2 regions of the Comamonas flocculans genome follow, and region 2 is predicted to be linked to the other one. Evidence: predicted binding sites of a transcription regulator. Region 2 holds the regulator's gene; the other holds the start of a gene.
What was found. Region 2 encodes LexA, which represses DNA repair genes until DNA is damaged. Its sites were predicted from a motif close to ACTGTATNNNNATACAGT; they were not measured.
Positions count from the first base shown of each region.

Region 1 (9,763 bases), 1.6 Mb from region 2:
CCGCCTCGGCAATGGCACGGGCCTGGGCTTCGTTCCAGAGCCGGTCGGCGCGGGCCTCCGGGTCGTCACCCTTCCTGAAGGCCGGGTCGAACCACTTGCCCAGGTAGTCGCCCGCCTGCGCGGCGAAGGTGCCGTGCACCTCCCAGTAGTCACGGCTTCTGAAGGCGCGGATCTTTTCCTCGCGCTCCACGACCAGCGAGAGCGTGGGCGTCTGCACCCGCCCCACGGTAGTCAAGAAGAAGCCCCCGCCCTGGGAGTTGAACGCGGTCATGGCGCGCGTGCCGTTGATGCCCACCAGCCAATCGGCCTCGGAGCGGCTGCGCGCGGCGTCCGCCAGGCCCTGCATCTGCTGCTCGCTCCGCAAGCGCTCGAAACCGTCGCGGATCGCCTGCGGCGTCATGCTCTGCAGCCACAGGCGGCGGATCGGCTTGCCCAGCGTGCCCTTGGCGCCACCGGCGTATTGCTCGATCAGGCGAAAGATCAGCTCGCCCTCGCGCCCCGCGTCGCAGGCGTTGATGAGTTCGCTCACGTCCTTGCGCTTGGCCAGCCTGACCACGGCCGCCAGGCGGCTCTTGGTCTTGTCCACCGGTTTCAGGTCAAAGCGCGGCGGGATGACCGGCAGATGGGCAAAGCTCCACTTGCCGCGCTTGACGTCGAATTCTTCCGGCGCCTGGATTTCCACCAGATGGCCGACGGCGCTGGTGACGACGTAACGCTCGTTCTCGAAATGGTCCTCGTGCTTGTCGAACTTTCCGGTGGTGGCCGTGAGGGCGCGCACGATGTCCTGCGCGACCGAGGGTTTTTCCGCAATGACCAGTTGTTTGCTCATGGTGTCTTGTGCAGCACTTCTACAATGTGTGGCCCCACGCGCACGCGCGCGCAGGTGTGTATGCATACAAGGTAGCAGAGATTTTGTCCCAGCCCCCCGCCCCCCGCCCCCAGGCCCCGCGCGGCCGCCGCATCCAGGTGCGCCGCTCGGGCGTGCACGGCAAGGGGGTGTTTGCGCTGCAGGCCATCGCCGAGGGCGAGGTCATCATCGAATACCTGGGCGAGGTGATCTCCTGGGACGAGGCGCAGGAGCGCCATCCGCACGACCCGGCCCAGCCCAACCACACCTTCTACTTCCACGTGGATGAAGACCACGTGATCGACGCCAACGTGGGCGGCAACGCCGCGCGCTGGATCAACCACAGCTGCGAGCCCAACTGCTGGGCCGACGAGGTGCAGGGCCGCATCTTCATCACCGCGCTGCGCGACATCGCCGCGGGCGAAGAGCTCAACTACGACTACGGCCTGATCATCGAGGAGCGCTACACCAAGAAGCTCAAGGCGCAGTACGCCTGCCGCTGCGCCAGCCCGCACTGCCGCGGCACCATGCTCGCGCCCAAGCGCGGCTGGCGCCCGCTGCAGCCTGCGCCCGGGGGCCGGCGCGCATGAGCGCGGGCGACTGGCCGCTGGCGGCGCTGCGCGCGCAGCTTGCGCCGCTGCTGCCGGATCTTGTGATCGAGGTGGCGCCCAGCATCGATTCGAGCAACTCCGAGCTGCTGCGCCGCGCGCGCAGGGGCACGCTCGCGCCCACGCTCCTGATTGCCGAGGAACAGACCGCCGGGCGTGGACGCCAGGGACGCAACTGGTACAGCGGTGCGGGCGACGTGCTGGCCGTCTCCATCGGCCTGCCCTATGCGCCGCGCGACTGGTCGGGCCTGTCGCTGGCCGTGGGCGTGGCACTGGCCGAAAGCCTGCAGCCGCAATGGCCCGCGCAGGGCAGCGGGCAGCCGCGCATCCTGCTCAAATGGCCCAACGACCTGTGGCTGGAGGACGGGCGCAAGCTTGCCGGCGTACTGATCGAAACCACCGAAATGGCCGACGGCAGCGGCCGGCGCTGCGTCATCGTGGGCGTCGGCATCAACCTGCAGCCGCCGCCGGCGCAGGGATTGCGCACGCCCGCCGCCTGCCTGCAGGACCTGGATGCGCGCCTGGACGGCCCCGCGGCCCTGCTGCGCTATGCCGCACCCGTGGTGCGCACGCTGCTCGGTTTTGCCGAAAGCGGCTTCGCCCCCTTCCAGCCGCGCTTTGCGCGGCGCGACTACCTCAAGGGCCGGGCGGTGCAGCTGAGCAACGGCGTGCAGGGCACGGCCTGTGGCGTGCAGGACGATGGCGCGCTGCAGCTGTCCACGCGGGGCGGCCTGCAGCGCATCACCAGCTTCGAAGTGAGCGTGCGCCCGGCGAGCAGCTGCGGCGCCGGAGCCTGAGCCATGCTGCGCCTGGCCGTACTCGTGCTGCTGCTGGCCAACCTGGGCTACTACGCCTGGAGCAGCGGCCAGCTGCAGCCCTGGGGCCTGGCGCCCCAGAGCGAAGGCGAGCCCGAACGCCTGCAGCGCCAGATCGCGCCGCAGAACCTGGAGCTGCTGCCCGCCGGCAGATCCACGCCGCCGCCCGCCGCGCCGCCGGCGACCCCGGTCCCTGCTGAGACGCCGCCCGCCCCGGCGCAGGTGGCGGCGGAGCCCGTGGCCTGCCTTCAGGCCGGACCCATGGACGAGGCGCGCGCCCAGGGCCTGCGCACTGCGCTGGCCAGCCTGCCGGCGGGCAGCTGGACGCTGGAACCGGGCGAGGTGCCTGCGCGCTGGATGGTCTACATGGGGCGCTTTGCCGACGAGGAAACGCTGGCCAGGAAGCGCGCCGAGCTGCGCGCGCTCAAGCTCGCCTTCGACCGCCCGGGGGCGGCCTTCGAGCCGGGCCTGTCGCTCGGGCGTTTTGCCAGTGAAGAGGCGGCGCAGCGCGGACTGGCCGACCTGGTGGCGCGCGGGGTGCGCACCGCCCGCGTGGTGCAGGAGCGTGCCGCGCAGCCGCGCTACACGCTGGTGCTGCCCGCGGCCACCGCCGCGCTGCGCGCGCAGCTCGACGCGCTGGCGCTGCGCTGGGACGACACGCCGCTGCAGGTTTGTACCTGAGGAGCCAGGCTGCAGCCAGCCGTCAGGCGATGGGCAGTCCGCGCGGCTGAGCCAGCGGCGCGAAACGCACCGTGAAGCGCGTGCCCGGCTGCGCGCTGCCGGGGTGGAGCTGGTCCAGCTGCACGCTGGCGCGGTGCTGGCGCACGATCTCGCGCACGATGGGCAAGCCCAGGCCCGAGCCATCGGCCTCGTGTCCGAGCGAGCGGTAGAACGGCTGGAAGATGAGTTCGCGCTCCTCTTCGGCAATGCCCGGCCCGGAGTTTTCCACCTGCAGCAGCAGCACCTGGCCGAAGGGGTCGGTCACCACGCGCGCGGTGACCACGCCGGGGCTGGCGTCGCTCGAGGGCGTGTAGTTGATGGCGTTGTCCAGCAGGTTGCGCACCAGCTCGGACAGCAGCGTGGCGTTGCCCTCCATCCACACGCCCGGGGCTTCGGGCGGCGCGCCGTCGTAGCCCAGGTCGATGTGCTTGGCCAGCGCCCGCGGCACGCTGTCGTGCACCACGTCGATCACCAGCTGCGCCAGGTTCAGGCGCTGGCGCTGCAGGGTGCTCGCGCCGCCCTCGGCACGCGCCAGCGCCAGCAGCTGGTTGACCGCATGCGTGGCGCGCACCGAGGCGCGGCCGATCTGCAGCAGCGACTTCTTGAGCTCCTCCGCGCTGGTGTCGCGCCGCTGGGCCAGGTCGGCCTGCATGCGCAGCCCCGCCAGCGGCGTCTTGAGCTGGTGCGCGGCGTCGGCCAGAAAGCGTTTTTGCGTAGCCACCGACTCGTGCAGGCGCTCGAGCAGGTCGTTGACCGAATCGACCAGCGGCGCCACCTCCAGCGGCACCGCCTTGTTGTCCAGCGGCGAGAGGTCGCCGGGCTTGCGCCGGCGGATGCGGTCTTCGAGCTGGTGCAGCGGCTTGATGCCGCGCGTGAGCGCCAGCCACACCAGCAGCAGCGCCAGCGGCAGCACGAAGAGCTGGGGCAGCAGCACGCCCTTGATGATTTCCGTGGCCAGCACGCTGCGCTTGGAGCGCGTCTCCGCCACCTGCACCAGCGCCGGATGGAAGTCCGCCTTGGGCAGATGCACCCAGATGTAGGCCACGCGCACGTCGGCGCCGCGCAGCTCATCGTCGCGCAGCTGCACCTCGTCGGCGGCCACCAGGGCGTCGGCCGGCGGCTGGGGCAGGTCGCGTTCGCCGGCAAGCACCGCGCCACTGGGCGCGCGCACCTGAAAGTAGACCACGTCCGACTCGTCGGCGCGCAGCACGCCGGCGTCGGTATTGGCCAGGTTCACGCGCACCAGCCCGTCCTGCACGCTGAGCAGCTCGGCCAGCGCGTAGGCGTTGTATTCCAGCGTGCGGTCAAACGGCTTGTTGGCCAGGTCCTGGGCGACGAACCAGGTCAGCGCCAGGCTGATGGGCCACAGCAGCAGCAGCGGGGTGAGCATCCAGTCCAGGATCTCGCCAAAGAGCGAGCGCTGCTCGGTGCGTTTCATGCAAAAACCGGTGCAAACCCTTGTCAGGTATGCGCTGGCCCCTCTGATTTTTGCAGCATCATGGCTCGATTTTCTGCAGGCAATAGCCCAGGCCGCGCACCGTGGCGATGCGCACCGGGCCGCGCTCTATCTTCTTGCGCAGGCGGTGCACATAGACCTCGATGGCGTTGTTGCTGACTTCTTCGCCCCATTCGCACAGGTGCTCGACGAGCTGGTCCTTGGACACCAGGCGCCCGGTGCGCTGCAGCAGGATTTCCAGCACGCCGAGCTCGCGCCCGGACAGCTCCACCACCTCGCCATCGATGCTGGCCATGCGGCCCACCTGGTCGTAGGTCAGCGGGCCGTGGCGCAGCACATTGGTGGTCGTGCCCAGGCTGCGGCGGGTCAGCGCCCGCACGCGCGCCTCGAGCTCCTGCAGCGAGAACGGCTTGGCCATGTAGTCGTCGGCGCCCAGGTCCAGACCCTTGACGCGCTCTTCCACGCTGTCGGCCGCCGTGAGGATCAGCACCGGCAGCGGCGAGGAACGCGCGCGCAGGCGCTTGAGCACTTCCAGGCCATGCATGCGCGGCAGGCCCAGGTCGAGGATCAGCAGGTCGAACTCGTGGTTGGTCATCAGTGCCGCGTCGGCTTCGCTGCCGTTGGCCACATGGTCCACCACGGCGCCGGCCGCGCGCAGCGAGCGCAACAGGGCGTCGGCGAGGACCTGGTCGTCTTCGGCGATGAGGATGCGCATGCGGGACTGTCTCCTGGTGCGAAATGCTGGGGGCAGCACGGCGGGCGCTGGAGCGCCTTCGAGTGCCCAAATTCTAGGCGAGCCCGGCACCCCCCGGTTCAGCGCCCCGCGGCCGCGCCGTAGGCTTCCAGGCCGAGCAGAACCACCGCGGCCACCTCGTCACCCACTTCGGCGCGAAATTCCTCCTGGGCCCGCTCCACGCTGGCGCGAAAGGCCGCCAGCCAGGCCAGGCCCGTGGCGGTAAAGCGCACGATGCGGGCGCGCGCGTCGAGTGGATCGGGCTCGCGCACCACCAGGCCCCAGGCTTCGCACTGCGCCACCAGCGTGGCCATGGCCTGCTTGCTCATGCCGGCGCGCTCGGCCAGGTCGGTCAGCCGGTCGCCGCGCAGCGACAGGTGGCGCGTGATGTGGATGTGCGCCGCGCCCACCTTCTCGCGCGCCGCCAGGTTGGACAGCGCCAGCGGCACCTGCACATCGCGCGCCATGAGCTGCAGCACGCGCGCGTCGAAGCGCCGGGCGGCATGCCCAAGCAGCCGCCCCAGGTGGGACTGGCGCCAGCGCTCGTCGGGCGGGGTCGGTTCAGGCACGGCTTGATTGTCAGGCAAACTGACCAATTATTAGTGGAAATTTCTTTTATCACCCCTACACTACTGTTCAACCATCCAGTATTCACCGTCCTTCAGCAGGAGTTCAGCATGGACACGGCAAGCAAGACCACCCCCGCACAAACCGAAAAGGCCAAGGCCCTGGCCGCCGCGCTCGCGCAGATCGAAAAGCAGTTCGGCAAGGGCACCATCATGCGCCTGGGCGAAGGCGAAGCCATCGAGGACATCCAGGTCGTCTCCACCGGCTCGCTCGGCCTGGATATCGCGCTGGGCGTGGGCGGCCTGCCGCGCGGCAGAGTGGTCGAGATCTACGGGCCGGAAAGCTCGGGCAAGACCACGCTCACGCTGCAGGTGATTGCCGAGATGCAAAAGCAGGGCGGCACCTGCGCCTTCATCGACGCCGAGCACGCGCTCGATACCAGCTATGCGCAAAAGCTCGGCGTGAACGTCAACGACATCCTGATCAGCCAGCCCGATACCGGCGAGCAGGCGCTGGAAATCGTCGATTCGCTGGTGCGCTCCGGCGCGGTCGACCTGATCGTGGTCGACTCGGTCGCCGCCCTGGTGCCCAAGGCCGAGATCGAAGGCGACATGGGCGACAGCCTGCCCGGCCTGCAGGCGCGCCTCATGAGCCAGGCGCTGCGCAAGCTCACCGCCACCATCAAGAAGACCAACTGCATGGTGATCTTCATCAACCAGATCCGCATGAAGATCGGCGTGATGTTCGGCAGCCCCGAAACCACCACCGGCGGCAACGCGCTCAAGTTCTACGCCTCGGTGCGCCTGGACATCCGGCGCATAGGCACGCTCAAGAAGGGCGACCAGGCGATAGGCAACGAAACCCGCGTCAAGGTGGTCAAGAACAAGGTCAGCCCGCCGTTCAAGACGGCCGAGTTCGACATCCTGTTCGGCGAGGGCATCTCGCGCGAGGGCGAGATCATCGACATGGGGGTGAACGCGCGCATCCTGGAAAAGAGCGGCGCCTGGTATGCCTACAACGGCGAGAAGATCGGCCAGGGGCGCGACAACGCGCGCGAATTCCTGCGTGAGAACCCCGACCTGGCCCACGAGATCGAGAACAAGGTGCGCGAGGGCCTGGGCATCGCGCTGCTGCCCGCGCTGGGCAAGCCCAAGAAGGGCGAAAAAGCCGACAAGGCGGGCAAGGACGCACCGGTGGCGGCAGAGCCGTAGGCCGCGGCCCGCGCCGCTGCGGCGCGGACCCGGACGAAGACCCACAGGTCTGGAATTCTGGTCAAAACCGCCTCAAACCCTTGCTGGTCAGGCGCAAACAGCTCTCCTTTTTGTAGATGAAATCTCCTCCTACGCTCAAGGCCCGCGCGCTGCGCCTGCTCGCGCAGCGCGAGCACTCGCGCGCCGAGCTCATGGCCAAGCTCTCGCGCCATGTGCAGGAGGGCGAAGACCTGAGCGCGCTGCTGGACACGCTGGCGGCCAAGGGCTTCATCGACGAGGCGCGGGTGGCCGAATCGCTGCTGCACCGGCGCGCGCCGCTGCTGGGCAGCCAGCGCGTGCTGCAGGAGCTGCGCAGCAAGGGACTGAGCGAAGAGCTGCTGCGCGCCAGCGCCGAGCAGCTGACGGGCACGGAGGTGGCGCGCGCGCTGGCGGTCTGGCGCAAGCGCTTTGGCGGCGGCCCGGCGCCCGCCGATGCCCGCGAACGGGCGCGGCAGATGCGCTTTCTCGCGGCGCGCGGGTTTTCCGGCGAAACGGTGCGCCGCGCGCTGGCGCGGGCCGGCGAGCCCGAATCCGGACCAGAGCCCGAACCCGGCTGCGCGCCCTGAAGCCGCGCACCGGCGCGCCCGCCGGCGCCGCGCTCAGCCCGGCACGGGGCCGCCGGCGCCGTCCGGCGCAGCCATCTCCAGCTGCATCTGCACCCGGCTCACCAGCGCCTGCACGCTGGCGCGGCGCGTCTCCATGACGTAGTGCGCCACCTCGCGGTACAGCGGGTCGCGCTCGCGAAACAGCAGACGCAGGCGCTCCTGCGGGTTGTCCACCTGCAGCAGCGGGCGCTTGCGGTCGTGGCGCAGGCGGTGAAAGATCTCGTCGGCGTTGGCGCGCAGGTAGAACACCGGCGCGCAGTGCGTGCGCAGCAGCGCGCGGTTGTCGGCGCGCAGCACCACGCCGCCGCCAGTGGACAGCACGATGGGGCCGGGCTGCGCAGCCAGCTCGGCCAGCAGCGCGGCTTCGTGCGCGCGAAACGCGGCTTCGCCCCGGGCTTCGAAGTAGCTGCGGATGCTGCAGCCCAGGCGCTGCTCCAGCTGCTGGTCCATGTCCACGAAGTCGCAGCCCAGCCGCCGCGCCAGGTGGCGGCCCACCGTGGATTTGCCCGAACCCGGCATGCCCACCAGGGTGCAGCGCGTTGCCATAGCCTATGCTCCGTCAAAAGTTGCTGTCGCTCGCGCGCCCGCGCGGGGCGCGCGACGCTTTTTATACTCGCCCGATGTCCGCTTCCCATCAGGCCACGGGGCTGCAAGGCCCCTGGCGCCGGGTGATTTACGTCACCATCTACGAGATCATCGCCATCATCGCATCCGGCCTGCTCTTCATCGCCATAGGGCAGCAGCCAGGCGAGTCCGGCGTGATGGCGGTGGCCGCCTCGGTCATCGCGGTGGTCTGGAACGTCTCCTTCAACGCTGCCTTCGAATGGTGGGAGACGCGCCAGGCGGTCAAGGGCCGCTCGGTCGCGCGGCGCGTGGCGCACGCGATCGGCTTCGAAGGGGGGCTGGCGCTGATCCTGATTCCGCTGATGGCCTGGTGGTTTGGCGTCACGCTCTGGCAGGCGCTGGTGATGGAAGGCGCGCTGGTGGTCTTCTTTCTTGTCTACACCTATGTCTTCAACTGGGTGTTCGACCACTTTTTCGGGCTGCCCGCTTCGGCGCAGGCGGGCGCGTGAGCACGCCGCCGAGCAGCGCCGCCAGGCACTGCTCTATCACCTCTTCGGCGCTGTAGGCGCCGTCGCTCTGGTACCAGCGCCCTATCCAGCTGAGCGCGCCGGCGATCACGAAGGCCATGATCTTGGGGTCGCAGGGCGCGATCGAGCCTTCTTCCACACCCTGCGCGACCAGGCGGCGAAAGGCCAGGTCGATCTCCGACTTCATGCGCCTGAGCTCGCGCCGGCTGGGTTCGGGCACCTCTTCATCGCCCACGCGGATCAGGCACATGCCAAAGGGCTGCACCACGATCTCGGCATAGACCTGCATGCAGGCGCGCAGTTGATCGAGCGCATTGCCGCCCGCCTGGCGCGAGGCCTCTATGCCGTCGAGCGTCATGTGCAGGCCCTTGCGCACGCATTCGAGCAGGATTTCGTCCTTGTTCTTGACGTAGTAGTAGAGCGTGGGCTTGGTGACGTGCAGGCGCGCGGCGATGTCGTCCAGCGAGGTGGCGTGAAAGCCGCGCTCGTTGAACATCTGGGCGGCGGTGGTGAGCACCGCATTGCGTTTGGCCTCGCGCTGCTGCGCGCGTCCGGTCGGCGCGGCCCAGGGGGAAACCACGTGCGCTGCCGGATCTGCCGCTCGCCCGCGCGCACCCACGCTGCGGGGCGGCACTTTTCGCTGTTCAGCCATGTCGCCTTCCTGACCTCATTCGGGTAAGTCCTGATGCCTTGGGGCGGGACTTTGTCCAGAATTTACTTTCAAGTAACAAGTTTACGCCCGGGTAGATTTTTCCATACGCGAACAAACCCTGAGATGCAGACCCCACCACACCGGGAGGCCGCAAGCGCCTCCCCCCTGCTTGAAGCCCGTGGCGTGACGCTCGCCTTCGGTGGCGTGCGCGCGCTCTCGGACGTGGGCTTTGCGGTGCAGCCCGGCACCATCACCGCCGTCATCGGCCCCAATGGCGCGGGCAAGACCTCGCTGTTCAACACCATTTCGGGTTTTTACCGGCCGGCCCAGGGCAGCATCGTGTTCAAGGGCCAGGACATCACCCGCGTGCCGGCGCCGCGGCGGGCAAAGATGGGGCTGGGGCGCAGCTTTCAGAACAT
Region 1 covers NZ_CP042344.1:1,522,490-1,532,252, forward strand. Annotated here, with positions in the region: gene FOZ74_RS07395 (DNA topoisomerase III) at 1-829, opposite strand, end outside; gene FOZ74_RS07400 (SET domain-containing protein) at 913-1,437, shown strand; gene FOZ74_RS07405 (biotin--[acetyl-CoA-carboxylase] ligase) at 1,434-2,252, shown strand; gene FOZ74_RS07410 (SPOR domain-containing protein) at 2,256-2,951, shown strand; gene FOZ74_RS07415 (sensor histidine kinase N-terminal domain-containing protein) at 2,974-4,428, opposite strand; gene FOZ74_RS07420 (response regulator transcription factor) at 4,487-5,161, opposite strand; gene FOZ74_RS07425 (MarR family winged helix-turn-helix transcriptional regulator) at 5,260-5,748, opposite strand; gene recA (recombinase RecA) at 5,857-6,957, shown strand; gene recX (recombination regulator RecX) at 7,074-7,562, shown strand; gene FOZ74_RS07440 (shikimate kinase) at 7,596-8,147, opposite strand; gene FOZ74_RS07445 (PACE efflux transporter) at 8,222-8,674, shown strand; gene FOZ74_RS07450 (TetR/AcrR family transcriptional regulator) at 8,616-9,344, opposite strand; gene FOZ74_RS07455 (ABC transporter ATP-binding protein) at 9,468-9,763, shown strand, end outside.
Region 1: the regulator LexA is predicted to act here: its motif matches at 5,811-5,828, upstream of recA (recombinase RecA).

Region 2 (9,763 bases):
TGCGGGCGAAAGCCGTGCACCAGCACGATCTTCACGCTCATGGCCTGGATCAGCGCCAGGTCCTGCACGATGTTCTGCAGCTTGCCCGCGGCCACCGCCTCGCCGGTCAGCCCGACGACGAAGGTCTGGTGGCGAAACTTGTGGATGTAGGGCGCAACCGAGCGGAACCAGGGGACGAAGGTGAAATTGAAGACGGTGGACATTGCGTGCGCGGTGGTTGGAAAACGCCGGCAAGCCGGCCGCCAGGGGCGGGCTGCAGTGTAGCGGCTGGCATGCGCGGCCCGGGCCGAATCCGGCCGTGCCGGGCCGTGCGAAGCCGCGCGCTAGTACGCGAGGAACCAGTCGTAACCGAGGGCGCCGCCAAACCACCAGTTGAACTTGCGCGGCGGGCTCAGGCGCCATTCGGGCAGCGCGGGCGCGCTGCGGTGCCAGTAGTCGAGGGTGTAGCGGCAGGTCTGCAGCAACTGCTCTGCCACCTGCTGCACCGAGGCGGCGCCGTCCTGGCCGAGCTGGCGCTGCGCCCAGGCCGCGCGCGCCGTCATCGCGCCGACGTCGCAGGCGTGCTCCATGTCGCCCCAGCCGCGCTGCCCATCTTCGTAGTGTTCGCCGATTCCGGTCATGTACCAGGTCATCTTCAGACCAGCGAGTTCGCGGTGTTCTATGCCGCCGTCGTACAGCGCATGGTCGCGCACGTAGTTGCCCATGCCGGCAATCCAGCGCAGCGCCTCGGGGTCTTCGGAGACCAGGTAGTACTCCATCATCGCGTCCGACAGCAGCGCGCCCATCCAGGGCGAGCACATCAGGCGGTTGTCGCCATCGTCGCCTTCGTGCTGGCGCACGGTATGCAGCGGGCACTGGGCGGCGTTGCGCGACATGCGCACCGTCAGCGCGGCCAGCGCCCGGGCGCGCGCCCCCTGCACGGGGTCGCCCGCAAGCGCGTAGGCGGCGAGCGCCGCACGCAGCGCGTAGGCCTGGTGGCGTTCGGTCCAGAAGTTCTGCGTCGACGCATAGCTGTCGCGCCACTGGGCGATGCCGGCCTGGCCTATGCGCCGTATCGGCGCTGCCAAAGCCGCGTCGCCGGTCAGCCACAAATCGGTCAGGAGCGAGGCGCCATAGCTGTACTTGAGATCGTCTTCGCCCTTGAGCGTGAAGATGCCGCCGGCGTCGATGCGGCTTGCATACCACTGCGCGGCGCGGTGGGCGTGGCGCAGCCAGCGCAGCTCTCCGGTGCGGACGTACAGGCCGAACAGCGTCATCGCGCGGTCGAACAGCCAGGGTTCGGCGTCACGGGCATAGGCAATCTGCGCCGACGCCGGCACGCCGGGCGCCAGCCGGTTGACCGCGGTATCGCCATAGCCCTGCATGGCCGCGTCCCACCAGGCGAGCGCCGGGTTCTGCCCCGCGGGCAGCGCCGGCCCGCGCAGCAGCGCCCGGCCCAGCCACGCAGGGGGCAGCGTCGCATAGACTGCGGGTTCGCGGATGTCGTCCGCGGCCGGGTATTCGTTTGGATCAGGCCCGTCGGCAATGCGGGCCCACAGCGCGGCCGGTGCCGGCAGCGGCCCGGCCAGGGTGCGTGTGCGCGGCGCGCCCCAGTGCACCTGGATGGTGGCCGGGGCGCCGTCCGCAAAGCGGTATTCGAGGTAGACCAGCGCCGCGCGTATCGAGCCATCGCCCGCTGCCGTGCCCAGGCTGCGCCAGGGCGCGAGCACCTGCACCGCGGAGGCGATCTCGCCACCCTGGCCGTCGGTCACGCGGATCTGCGCAGGGTCGCTCACGAAGCCGCGTGGAAACGGCAGCCCGAAGGCGAGCAGCACGCTGCTGCCCGCACGCACCGTGGCGCCAGGGTGCAGCCTGACGTCCACGGCGCCCCGCGCCACGGGCGGCACGAACAGCTCGGCGCCGGGAGGGATGGGGGAGGGCTCCGGGGTCGGTATCGGGGTCGGGCCTGGCGCCGGCGGCTCTCCCGAAGAGCCTCCGCCGCAGCCGCTGACGAGCGCCACGGCCAGCATGAGCGCCAGCCACAGGTGTTGGTGCATCTTGTCCTCCCTCCTTGCAGTGGTGCGCCCGGGCGCAGCGCTGGCGCGAGGCGGGCCGCGGCATCGTAGGCAAGGGCTGCGCGCCGGCGGGCGTCAAGGTGTTACAGCGTTGCATTCACGCCCCGGAACGCGCGCGCCGGCGGCTGGTGGCGCCGCGCCGGCGATGAAGAGCGCGGCGCCCCGGGCGGGGCCGCGCATGGCTTGGGATAATCGGGCGCTTCATGGCGCCAGACATCCGCTTCCCCGAATCCCTTCCCGTCTCTGCCCGCCGCGAGGACATCATGGAGGCGATGCGCGCCCACCAGGTGGTCATCGTCTGCGGCGAAACCGGCTCCGGCAAAACCACCCAGCTGCCCAAGATGGCTCTCGCCCTGGGGCGCGGCGCGATGAACGCCCGCCCGGGCGAGCGGCCCCGGCTGATCGGGCACACGCAGCCCAGGCGCATCGCGGCCAGCAGCGTGGCCAAGCGCATCGCGCAGGAGCTGAACACGCCGCTGGGCGAGGTGGTGGGCTACAAGGTACGCTTTTCCGACACGCTGCAAAAGGGCGCCTCGGTCAAGCTGATGACCGACGGCATCCTGCTGGCCGAGACGCAGGGCGACCCGCTGCTCCAAGCGTACGACACCCTGATCATCGACGAGGCGCACGAGCGCAGCCTGAACATCGATTTTCTGCTCGGCTACCTCAGGCAGATCCTGCCGCGCCGCCCCGATCTGAAGGTGGTGGTCACTTCGGCCACCATCGATGCCGAGCGGTTTGCCCGGCACTTCGCCGACGCCCGGGGGGTGCCGGCACCGGTCATCATGGTCTCCGGGCGCACCTGGCCGGTGGAGTTGCGCTGGCGCCCCTGGGAAGAGAAAAAAGACTACGACCTGAGCGACGCGATCGCCGACGCGGTCGATGAGCTTTGGGCAGGCGGCGGGCAGGGCGGCGACATTCTGGTCTTCCTGCCCGGCGAGCGTGAAATCCGCGAGGCGGCCGACCACCTGAAAAAGCATTTGCAGCACCTGCCGGCGCTGCGCAGCGCCGAGGTGCTGCCGCTCTTTTCGCGCCTGTCGCAGGCCGAGCAGGACCGCATCTTCGAGCACCACGGCGGGCGGCGCATCGTGCTGGCGACCAACGTGGCCGAAACCTCGCTCACCGTGCCGGGCATCAAATACGTGATTGACGCAGGTACGGCGCGCGTCAAGCGCTATTCCTTCAGGAGCAAGGTGGAGCAGCTGCTGGTCGAGCCCATCAGCCAGGCCGCGGCCAACCAGCGCGCGGGGCGCTGCGGGCGCGTGGCCAACGGCATCTGCATCCGCCTGTACGACGAGGCGGACTTCAACCAGCGCGAGCGCTTTACCGACCCGGAGATCCTGCGCTCGTCGCTGGCCGGCGTGATCCTGCGCATGAAGTCGCTCGGGCTGGGCGACGTGGTCAATTTCCCCTTCCTCGAAGCGCCCTCCGGCCGGGCGATTGCCGACGGCTACCAGCTCTTGCAGGAGCTGGGCGCGGTGGACGAGCAGGGCGCGCTGCAGCCCATGGGGCGCGAGCTCGCCCGCCTGCCGCTGGACCCCCGCGTGGGCCGCATGATCGTGGAGGCGCGCGGCCGGGGCGCGCTGGCCGAGGTGCTGGTGATAGCCGCCGCGCTGTCGGTGCAGGACGTGCGCGACCGCCCGCTGGAGGCCCAGGCGCAGGCGGACCAGGCGCATGCCAAGTTCGACGACGACAAGAGCGAGTTCAGCGGCTACGTGCGGCTGTGGAACTGGCTGCACGATGCGCGCGGAGGCAAGGTGGTGGCGCAGTCGCGCCGGGAGATGGCGGCCGCGGGGCAGGTGGCGGCGGCGAATGCGCGCAGCCAGGCGTTCCTGCCGGTGGGAAAGCGGGGACGGCCCCCATCGCGACCTTCCCCCGGAGGGGGAAGGAGTGCAGACCAGAGCAGCGGAAGCTCGCCCCCTCCCCCTCTGGGGGAGGGCAGGGGTGGGGGCCAGCGCCCCCCGGACAAGCAATCTTCCCCGGGGGGCGCCCAAACCATCTCCCCGCCAGGCGACACCCACAAGCTGAGCAACCGCCAATGGGAGCAGCTGCTGCGCCAGAACTACCTGAACGTGCGCCGCGTGCGCGAATGGCGCGACATCCACAGCCAGCTGCTCACCGTGGTGCGCGAGCAGCGCTGGCCGCTGAACACGCAGGCGGCGGGCTATGAGTCGGTGCACCTGTCCATGCTGGCGGGGCTGCTGGGCAACATCGGCTTCAAGGCGGAAGACGCGGACGCCTGGCTGGGCGCGCACGGCATCAAGTTTCATCCGCACCCTGGCGCGCACCTGTCCAAAAGGCCCGGGCGCTGGATCGTTGCGGCCGAGCAGGTGCAGACCTCGCGCCTGTACGGGCGCGGCATCGCGGCCATCGAGCCGCAGTGGCTGGAGGAGGTGGGCGCGCACCTCTTGAAGAAGCAGCTGCTGGAGCCGCACTGGAGCAAGAAGCAGGAGGACGTGATCGCGCTGGAGCGCGCCACGCTCTACGGCCTGGTGGTCTACAGCCACCGGGCCGTGAGCTATGGCCGCGTGGACCCGCGCGAGGCGCGCCAGCTCTTCATCCGCCGCGCGCTGGTGGAGGGCGAGTGGGAGAGCGACTGGCCGTTTCTGGCCGCCAACCGCAAGGCGGTGCACAAGGTGCAGGAGCTCGAGCACAAGAGCCGCCGCCAGGACGTGCTGGTGGACGACGAGCTGATCTACGCCTTCTACGACCAGGCCATTCCCGAAGGGGTGTACAGCGGCGCCACCTTCGACAAATGGTTCCGCCAGGCGGTCAAGGCTGCGCCGCAGCTGCTGCGCATCACGCGCGAAGAGCTCATGCGCCATGAAGCTGCGGGCGTGACCAGCGAGCGCTTTCCCAGGCTGGTGCGCCTGGGCGGCGTGGACTGCGCCGCAAGCTATCTGCACGCGCCCGGCGACGCGCGCGACGGCGTGACGCTGACGCTGCCGCTGTTCGCCCTGAACCAGGCGAGCGAAGACGACGCGCAGTGGCTGGTGCCCGGCATGCTCAAGGACAAGATCCAGGCGCTGCTCAAGAGCCTGCCGCAGCGCCCGCGCAGCCGCTTCGTGCCGCTGGCGGAAAACGCCCGGCGCCTGGCCGAGCTCCTGCTCGCGCGCGGCGGACGCGAACAGGGCGGCTTGCTGGACGTGCTGCTCAAGCAGGCGCGCGAGGAAACCGGGCTGGACATCAAGATGGCGGACTTCAAGCTGGACATGCTCAGCCCGCACCTGTTCATGAACTTTCGCGTGGTGGACGAGCACGGCCGCCAGCTCGGCCAGGGGCGGCAACTGGCCACGCTCAAGGCGCAGTGGGGCGGCCAGGCGCGCGGCGCCTTCCAGGCGCTTGCTTCATTGAAGATAGCTGGTAGCGCACAGCCAGAGCCAGTTTCATATATAAAACCGTCTGAAAACCTTGCCAGACAAGCGCCAGCAGCTCCTGAAAAAGAGATCGCCCCCGTCCAGCCCGCCGATGCGCTCTACACCGCATGGACCTTTGGCGAGCTGCCCGAGCTGCTGGAGATCCGGCGCGCCGGCCAGAGCCTGGTGGGCTTTCCGGCCCTGATCGACCGCGGCGAGGGCGTGGGCATCGAGGTCTTCGACGAGCCCGAGGTGGCCGCCGCGCGCCACCGCGTGGGCCTACGGCGCCTGGTGGCGCTGCAGATCAGGGACGCGCTCAAGTACCTGGCCAAAAACATCCCCGACCTGCAGCGCATGGCCGTGGCCTACATGCCGCTGGGCACCCAGGACGAATTGCAGCGGCAGATCATCGACGTGGCGCTGGAGCGCGCCTTCCTGCAGCCGCCGCTGCCGGCGAACGCGCAGGACTTTGCCCGGCGCATCCAGGAAGGGCGCGCGCGCCTGACCCTGATCGCCAACGAAGTGGCGCGCCTGTGCGCGGCCGTCCTGCAGGAATACGCACTGGCCCAGCGCAAGATCAAGGAAACGCGCAACGCCCCGCTGGCCACGCAGGACACCGGCCGCCAGCTGCAGATCCTGATGGGCAAGAACTTCCTGCTGGAAACCCCGTGGACGCAGCTGCAGCACTACCCGCGCTACCTCAAGGCCATCGTGCTGCGCCTGGACAAGCTGCGCGCCGACCCCGCGCGCGACGAAGCCAGGACGCGCGAGCTGCAGCCGCTGGAGCAGCGCTACTGGCGCCTGTTGGCCGAGCGCAAGGGCCAGGAAGACGCGCGCATGCAGGAATACCGCTGGATGCTGCAGGAGCTGCGCGTGGGCTTTTTCGCCCAGGAACTGCGCACCCCTTACCCCGCGAGCAGCAAGCGCCTGGACAAGATCTGGGCCCAGCTGCAGTTCTGAAGCAGCGGCGCCGGCCGGCCCGTGGCTGCCTTGGCTGGCCCCTTGCCGCGCTGCGCCCCGGCCCGCGCCTGCCGTGCCTCAGGCCAGCGCCAGGCGGTTGAGCTCGGCGCAGACGTCGGCCAGCCGGCCCGAAGCCATGAGCCGGCAGGAGCCATCGTCCGCATGCCGCACCACCAGGCGCAGCGGACGGTGGTGGGCCATGGGGCCCGTGGCGGCCAGCGGCGCGCCGGCGGGTTTGCGCGCAGCGGGCCGCAGCACGATCACGTTGTCGCGCGCCGCAGCGGCAAAAAAGGGGAGCGACGCCTGAGTGGGTTGAACAAGCTGCATGTGAGACTCCATCGGGTTTGAACACAGGCAGGATTGCCATGGAAAAAGCACGCCCCAGGGTTGGCCATGGGCGGCGCCTCGTGCGCCGCGCCCGGCCAGACGCCCGCCACCTGCGGCCGTGCCGGCCATGCCCTACATCAGCATGGTGTTGCGTATCAGGCCCACCGCCAGGCCTTCGATTTCGAACGGCTCGCCCGGATGCACGCGAATGACCGGGTAGTCGGGGTTTTCCGGCAGCAGCTCGATCTGGCCGCCGCTGCGGCGCAGGCGTTTGACGGTGACCTCGTCGCCCAGGCGCGCGACGACGATCTGGCCGCTGCGCGCCTCGTGCGTGGCCTGCACCGCCAGCAGATCGCCGTCCATGATGCCGGCGTCGCGCATGGACATGCCGCGCACCTTGAGCAGGTAGTCCGGCTTGTGCGCGAACAGCGAGCCTTCGATGGTGTAGCTCTGGTCGACGTGCTCCTGCGCGAGAATCGGCGAACCCGCGGCCACGCGGCCGATGAGCGGCAGCGTGAGCTGGGCCAGCCCCGCCATCGGCAGACCGAGCTGCACGCCGCGCTCGGCGTGGATCTGGCGCAGCGCGCTGGCGCGCAGCCGGATGCCGCGCGAGGTGCCGCTGAGCAGTTCGATCACGCCCTTGCGGGCGAGCGCCTTGAGGTGCTCTTCCGCGGCATTGGCCGACTTGAAGCCCAGTTGCTGCGCGATCTCGGCGCGCGTGGGCGGCGCGCCGGTCTGGGCGATGGCGCGCTCCACCAGCTCGAGGATCTGCTGCTGGCGGCCGGTGAGTTTGGGCTGGTCGGTCATGAAATGCTCCGGATTGGCTACAGGTCAGTGACTGTGTATCGATACAGTAGCTGTATTTTTCGACAGTTTTGAGAAAGTTGCAAGCACCATGGACAAAAAGATCGTGATCCTCGGCACGGGCGGCACCATCGCCGGCACCGGCGCGGCCGGCGGCCATGCTTACGTGGCCGCGCAACTGGGCGTAGAGGCGCTGGTGCAGGCGGTGCCGGGCCTGCAACAGGCCGCGGGCATGGCGCTGCAAGCCGAGCAGCTGGCGCAGCTCGACAGCAAGGACATGGACCACGCCACCTGGGTGCGCCTGGCGCGGCGCTGCGCAGCCCTGCTGGCCGACGACCAGGTGGCCGGCATCGTCGTCACCCATGGCACGGACACGCTGGAAGAGAGCGCCTGGCTGCTGCACGAGCTGCTGCCCGCGGACAAGCCCGTCGTGCTGACCTGCGCGATGCGCCCGGCCACTGCGCTGCTGGCAGACGGGCCGCAGAACCTGCTGGACGCGGTGCTGCTGGCCGCGCACCCGCAGGCGCGCGGCGTGCTGGTGTGCGCACTGGGCACGGTCCACGGCGCGCGGGAGGTGAGCAAGCTGCATCCGCAGCGGCTCGATGCCTTCGCCTCGCTGGACAGCGGCCCGCTGGGCTGGGTGGAGGCCGGGCAGCTGCGCTGGGCGCACGGGGTGCCGCCGGCGGCCGGCACGCCGCGCCACGGCGCCTTGCTGCAGGCCCGCGCCTTCGGCCAGACGCCCTGGCCCCGCGTGGAGATCGCCCTCAGCCATGCGGGCTGCGACGGCGCGCTGCTCGACTGGATGGTGGCGGGCGGGGTGCGCGGCATCGTCGTCGCCGCGACCGGCAATGGCACGCTGCACCAGGCGCTGCGGCCGGCGCTCCTGCGCGCGGTGGATGCCGGGGTGCGGGTGCGCATCGCCGCGCGCTGCCCGCTCGGGCGCATGGCGGCGACCGCGGGTCAGCCCTGGCGCGATGCCGAGGGCCTGAGCCCGGTCAAGGCGCGCATCAGCCTGATGCTGGAGTTGATGGAGGAAGCCTGAACGCGCGGACGGCGCGCCGGCCCTTCGTCAGTGGCTCAGCGCCTCGAGCGCGCGCGCGGTGATCTCGTCCACGCTGCCCAGACCGTTGATGGCACGGTACCTGGGCGCGTTGGCCGGGTCGGCGCTGGCCCAGTCGCGGTAGTAGTCCACCAGCGGGCGCGTCTGGTCGCTGTAGACCTGCAGGCGCTTCTGGACGGTTTCTTCGCGGTCGTCGTCGCGCTGCACCAGCGGCTCGCCGGTCAGGTCGTCCTTGCCGGGGACCTTGGGCGGGTTGAACTTCACGTGGTAGGTGCGCCCGGACGCCGGGTGGCTGCGCCGCCCGCTCATGCGCTCGATGATGGCCTCGAAGGGCACGTCGATCTCCAGCACGTAGTCCAGCTTGACGCCCGCCGCCTTCATCGCGTCGGCCTGCGGGATGGTGCGCGGAAAGCCGTCGAAGAGAAAGCCCTGGGCGCAATCGGGCTCGGCGATGCGCTCCTTGACCAGGCCGATGATGATGTCGTCGCTCACGAGCTGGCCCGCGTCCATGACCGCCTTGGCCTGCAGCCCCAGCGGCGTGCCTGCCTTGACGGCGGCGCGCAGCATGTCGCCGGTGGAAATCTGCGGGATGCCGAATTGCTTGCAGATGAAGGCAGCCTGCGTGCCTTTTCCAGCGCCGGGAGCGCCAAGCAGGATCAATTTCATGGGGACTCTCTCTCGTCAGTTTTGAAATCGGGCCGCACGCGCCAGGCCGTGCGTGAACAGCGTTTGAGAATAGCACGCGTGCGCTGGCGCCCCGCTTACAGGGCGCCCTCTCAGGCAGGTGTGCCGCCGGCGGCAAACAGGGTGCGCACGCGCTCCAGGTCCTGCGGCGTATCCACACCCGCGCCGGGGGCCGTGGTGGTCACGTGCACCGCGATCGCATGGCCGTGCCAGAGCGCGCGCAGCTGCTCCAGCTGCTCGAGCTGCTCGGTGGGCGCGGGCGCCAGGCGTGCAAAGGTCTGCACGAAGCCCGCGCGGTAGCTGTAGATGCCGATGTGGTGCAGCGGCGCCAGCCCGGCGGCGGCCGCACCCTGCCACCAGGCGCCGCCCGGCTGCGCGCCGCGTGCATGCGGGATGGGCGCGCGGCTGAAGTAGCTGGCGCGGCCCCGGGCATCGAGCACCACCTTGACCACGTTGGGGTTGGCAAAGTCGGCGGCGCTGGCGATCGGATGTGCGGCCGTGCCCATGGGGCAGTGCGT
Region 2 covers NZ_CP042344.1:3,287,444-3,297,206, forward strand. Annotated here, with positions in the region: gene argA (amino-acid N-acetyltransferase) at 1-203, opposite strand, end outside; gene FOZ74_RS15775 (hypothetical protein) at 324-2,036, opposite strand; gene hrpA (ATP-dependent RNA helicase HrpA) at 2,258-6,370, shown strand; gene FOZ74_RS15785 (hypothetical protein) at 6,449-6,697, opposite strand; gene lexA (transcriptional repressor LexA) at 6,830-7,504, opposite strand; gene FOZ74_RS15795 (asparaginase) at 7,593-8,543, shown strand; gene adk (adenylate kinase) at 8,571-9,227, opposite strand; gene kdsB (3-deoxy-manno-octulosonate cytidylyltransferase) at 9,338-9,763, opposite strand, start outside.